DNA from 2 places in the Oscillibacter sp. GMB15532 genome. Region 2 is predicted to be linked to the other one. Evidence: a T-box and tRNA genes for the amino acid it is inferred to sense, from the RefSeq annotation. Region 2 holds a T-box; the other holds one or more tRNA genes.

Region 1 (2,394 bases), on a different contig from region 2:
CGGAACACTGAGTACCGTGGGCATCATGCTGTGTGCAGCTGTTTTCGGCGCGCCGCTAAAAGCCTCCGGCGTACTCCATACGCTGGTGAGCGCACTTGAGCGCTCCACCAAAAGCTGGAAGACCATCATGGCGGGCTCCTATCTTGCCAATATTGTCTTCCTGATGGTTACCACTAGCTATTATGTCTGTTTCACCGTAATCGGGCCCATTTTCCAGCCCATTTACGAGCGGTATGGCATTCCCAAAAAGAACCTGTCCCGTATGCTGGAGGATACCAGCACGGCCCTCTGCTGGGTAATTCCCTGGGGCATGTCGGGCATTTATGCCTCCGGCGTGTTTGGCGTTTCGGTGATGGATTATGCGCTTTACGCTCCAATGACTTGGCTGGGCGTCGTCTTTGCCTTTATCTACATTGCAACCGGACGCTGCGTGGGCAAGATTGAGCCCATGAAATCCGAGCCGGAACAGACTCCCGCATAAACCTCTCCCCCTGCAATCCGGCGCGCGCTCCTGTGCACCCATCTCCTCTCTTTGCTATTCGGCATTTGAGAGAAGCAGTGCTGTAAAGATCGTCCAATGTGGTGCGCGCCGGTTTTTTAAGTGAAAGCTATCCGCGCGTAGAAGCAAGCCCTGTAAAGAGAAATAATGGGCAAGAAGCCCCCTGATGTAGGATTTTATCACTACATCAGGGGGGCTTTGTATGTCAAGCTGGACGCATATCGAAAAAAGCAGAACGCTTGACTTATATTTTGACCTGTACATTTTAAAAATCCGGGTTAATCTTGGCCGTTTCTTTCCTACGGCGCAACACATGCAGAAAATAAAAATCCCCAGAACCACTGATATTTCAATGATTCCGGGGATTTTTCTGGAGCGGCTGATGGGAGTCGAACCCACCTATGCAGCTTGGGAAGCTGCCGTTCTACCGATGAACTACAGCCGCGCATCGCTCTTACAAATTGCGCGTGAGGATAGTATAGCAGACCCTTTTCCATTTTGCAAGACGAAAAATGGCCAAGGGCGCATTTGTTTTTCTTATTTCTCATAGTATGGGACAGCAAGGGCACCTCCGCGCAATTCACGGCTGTCGCCTTACATATGCATCTGCCTGCAAATTTGCCGGCACACCTGCGTATTTGGAATCATGCGGTATTGCCCAATAAAAGGGGGAGCGTTATGAAAAAACTGCTGTTCGCGCTGGCGGCGGCACTGGTGCTGATGATCCCGGCCAAGGCGCTGGAGGTATCCGCACCCTCCGCGCTGCTGATGGAAAAGGAGACGGGAACCGTTCTGTTCGCCAAAAACGAGCATGAAAAGCTGGAGCCCGCCAGCGTCACGAAGGTGATGACCCTGCTTTTGACCATGGAGGCCATCGAAAACGGGACCCTCCACTATGACGACATGATCACCGCCTCGGCCCACGCCTGCTCCATGGGCGGCAGCCAGATCTGGCTGAAGGAAAACGAGCAGCTAAGCGTTGACGACATGCTCAAGGCCGTGTGCGTTGTCTCAGCCAACGACTGCTCCGTGGCTCTGGCGGAGCACATCGCTGGAAGTGAAGACGCCTTTGTGGAGCGAATGAACCAGCGAGCCAAGGAGCTGGGCATGAACGACACCCATTTCGTCAACCCCACAGGCCTTCCCGCCGAGGGACACGTCACCTCCTCTTATGACATTGCCCTGATGAGCCGGGAGCTGATTTTAAACCACCCGGACATTCGTAAGTACACCACCATCTGGATGGACACCCTGCGGAACGGAGCCTCGTCTCTGGTGAATACCAACAAGCTTATCCGCTTCTATGAGGGAGCCACCGGCCTGAAAACCGGCTCTACCGGTGCAGCCCAATACTGCCTCTCCGGAACGGCGGAGCGGGACGGGATGGAGCTGATTGCCGTCATTATGAAAGGCCCCACCTCTGCCCAGCGGTTTGAGGATGCAAAGGCCCTGTTGAGCCACGGCTTTTCTACCTATGCGCTGGTAAAAGCCATGCCGGATGGGGCGCTGCCTCCGGTGAACGTTTCTCTGGGGACGCAGGCCACGGTGCAGCCCGTGCCGTCGGGTGAATCTTTGCTGCTGGAAAAGGCCAAGGCAGCAAAGCTTGAAAAAACCGTGTCCCTTACCGAGCAGGCATCGGCTCCCATCGCAAAGGGCGACGTGCTGGGAACGCTGATTCTCTCCTCCGGGGGTGAGACGGTGGCGGAGGTGCCGCTGGTGGCGGGAGAAGACGTTCCCCGCGTCACGTGGGGGGCTCTTGCCCTGCGGTACCTGCGCACGGCATTTTTGGGCCGTTAATTTCAGTCCGAATTTCCGGCCTTTTTTGGATTTTTCCTTGTGGCACAGGGGGAATGCTAGTATAATAGGTGCATCACCCATGGTCGCGGGGCGATCCG
Region 2 (2,394 bases):
CTTCTCCGCAAGGTATGCCTTCAGCCCGTCAATGGGCAGACGGACCTGCTCCATGGTGTCACGGTCCCGGACGGTGACACAGTTGTCCCCGGCCTTCGCGTCGTCGCCCACAGTGTCAAAGTCCACAGTGACGCAATACGGCGTTCCGATTTCGTCCTCCCGGCGATAGCGCTTGCCGATGGAGCCGGTTTCGTCAAAGTCCACCATCCAATCGGAGGAAAGCATCTGCTGAATCTCCCGCGCCTTGTCACCCAGCTTTTTGCTCAGGGGCAGCACGGCCACCTTAAACGGCGCGATGGCGGGATGGAAGCGCATCACCACGCGGGTATCGTTCTTCTCCGCGTCCACCACTTCCTCGTCATAGGCCTCCACCAGCAGGGCAAGGGTCATCCGGTCCGCACCCAGGGACGGCTCGATGACATAGGGAATATAGTGCTCTCCCGCCTCCTGATCGAAATAGGTGAGGTCCTGCCCGGAATGCTCCTGATGCTGGGAAAGGTCGTAGTTCGTCCGGTCGGCCACGCCCCACAGCTCGCCCCAGCCAAAGGGGAATTTATACTCAAAGTCCGTGGTGGCCTTGGAATAGAAGCTCAGCTCCTCTTTCTCGTGGTCACGCAGACGCAGGTTGTCGTCCTTCACGTTCAGGCCCTTGAGCCACTCATGGCAATAGTTCCGCCAATATGCGAACCACTCCAAATCTGTGTCCGGCTTGCAGAAAAACTCCAGTTCCATCTGCTCGAACTCCCGGATGCGGAAGATGAAGTTACCCGGGGTAATCTCGTTGCGGAAGGACTTGCCCACCTGACACACGCCAAAGGGCAGCTTGCGGCGGGTGGTTCTCTGGATGTTTGCAAAATTCACAAAGATGCCCTGCGCCGTTTCGGGCCGGAGATACACCTCGTTGGCACTTCCCTCCGTCACGCCCTGATGGGTCTTAAACATCAAATTGAACTTGCGGATATCGGTAAAGTCCGATTTACCGCAGCCGGGGCAGGGAACCTGCTTTTCCCGGATATAGGAAACCAGTGCCTCGCCGTCCATGGACTCCACGTTCACGTCGGTGATGTTGTTTTCCTGATTGTATTCCTCCACCAGCTTGTCGGCCCGGTGGCGCATTTTGCAGGAACGGCAGTCGATCAGCGGGTCGTTAAAGGTGGCCACGTGGCCGGAGGCCACCCACACCTGGGGATTCATCAGAATTGCGGCGTCCAGTCCCACGTTGTAGGGGTTTTCCTGCACAAACTTTTTCCACCATGCGCGCTTGACGTTGTTTTTCATCTCCACGCCCAAGGGGCCGTAGTCCCAGCTATTGGCCAGGCCTCCGTAAATCTCGCTGCCGGGAAACACAAAGCCCCGGCTCTTGCACAGAGCCACAATCTTTTCCATGGTCTTTTCGGTGTTATTCATAATCTCCCTCTTCCTTTCCTCCGATCAGCACGGACGAAAAATAAAAAACGCCCCGAGCAAAGCTCAGGGCGAACGATTGTCCGCGGTGCCACCTGAATTCGCGCCAAAAAGCGCGCACTCTGACCCGGTAACGGCGGGGACCGGCGCATTCTGCTCTCGCTCAAACGCGCGGCTCGGGGGCGCCTTCTCTCCGTTCCGGCAAGGACTTACACCAAACCGTCCTCTCTCTTCGCCCGGAAACAGGGGATACTACTCCCTTTCACAGCCTGTTGAAATATCGTGGCCTACTCTATCACCTTTTTTCCGAAATGTCAAGAAAATCTCCAAAAGCCAAGAAAGCCGAGGAAACGCCCCGTCTCCAATACAGTTTGGAGACGGGGCGTTTTTCTTATTCCGTCCGCTTCTTAAAGCTTAAAGCACATCATTTATTTCTCCGCTTTTTGCAATCAGACGTCGTCCTTTAAAAATCACTTTTCCTCCGCGATAATTACCCGGACTTGTTTGCCGGCGGTGTTTCCAAAGTTATCAACCCAGCCGGTCAGCTTATAGTCCGATGCGTTGACGGAGCCAAGATTCACCTGATAATAACTCAAGACATAGTTTGCATCCCGCTTACGCAGATAGACCTGCACGCCGGAATCCAGCGCATAAGTCGTATTGCCGCCCATGGCGCTGACAGAGCTGAGGCTGTCCAGCGTGACGGACAGAAGCTGGCGCATATTCTTGATTTCACCGTCGCTGTTAAACTGGACCCCTACACCCCCGGCCTCTGCACTGAATGTTTTTCCGTTGTTGTCAAGAGTGACACTGCTTCCGTCTTTCAGTCCGGAATAGCTGCCGCTGAGTGTGCCGTTGGACTTTTCGGGTACGGATGTCAGATAATAGTAAGACCAGGTATCCCCTGTGGCGTCATCCAAAAGTAAGTGGGTAATTTCGCCGCTGGTATTGGTGACATAGTAACGGATATCATCCGTCGAAAGCGTGTAG

What was found. The T-box of region 2 lies ahead of ABVS15_RS08720 (glycine--tRNA ligase). A T-box ahead of a tRNA ligase gene usually reads a tRNA of that ligase, here a tRNA-Gly.
Region 1: it has a tRNA-Gly gene. The T-box ahead of ABVS15_RS08720 (glycine--tRNA ligase) is inferred to sense a tRNA for this amino acid. The anticodon was not compared.

What each region holds. Positions count from the first base shown of each region.
Region 1 covers NZ_JBEVTO010000005.1:127,200-129,593, forward strand. Annotated here, with positions in the region: gene nhaC (Na+/H+ antiporter NhaC) at 1-481, shown strand, start outside; tRNA gene ABVS15_RS07650 (tRNA-Gly) at 871-944, opposite strand; gene ABVS15_RS07655 (D-alanyl-D-alanine carboxypeptidase family protein) at 1,178-2,296, shown strand.
Region 2 covers NZ_JBEVTO010000006.1:98,692-101,085, reverse strand. Annotated here, with positions in the region: gene ABVS15_RS08720 (glycine--tRNA ligase) at 1-1,407, opposite strand, end outside; T-box leader at 1,469-1,679, opposite strand; gene ABVS15_RS08715 (S-layer homology domain-containing protein) at 1,875-2,394, opposite strand, start outside.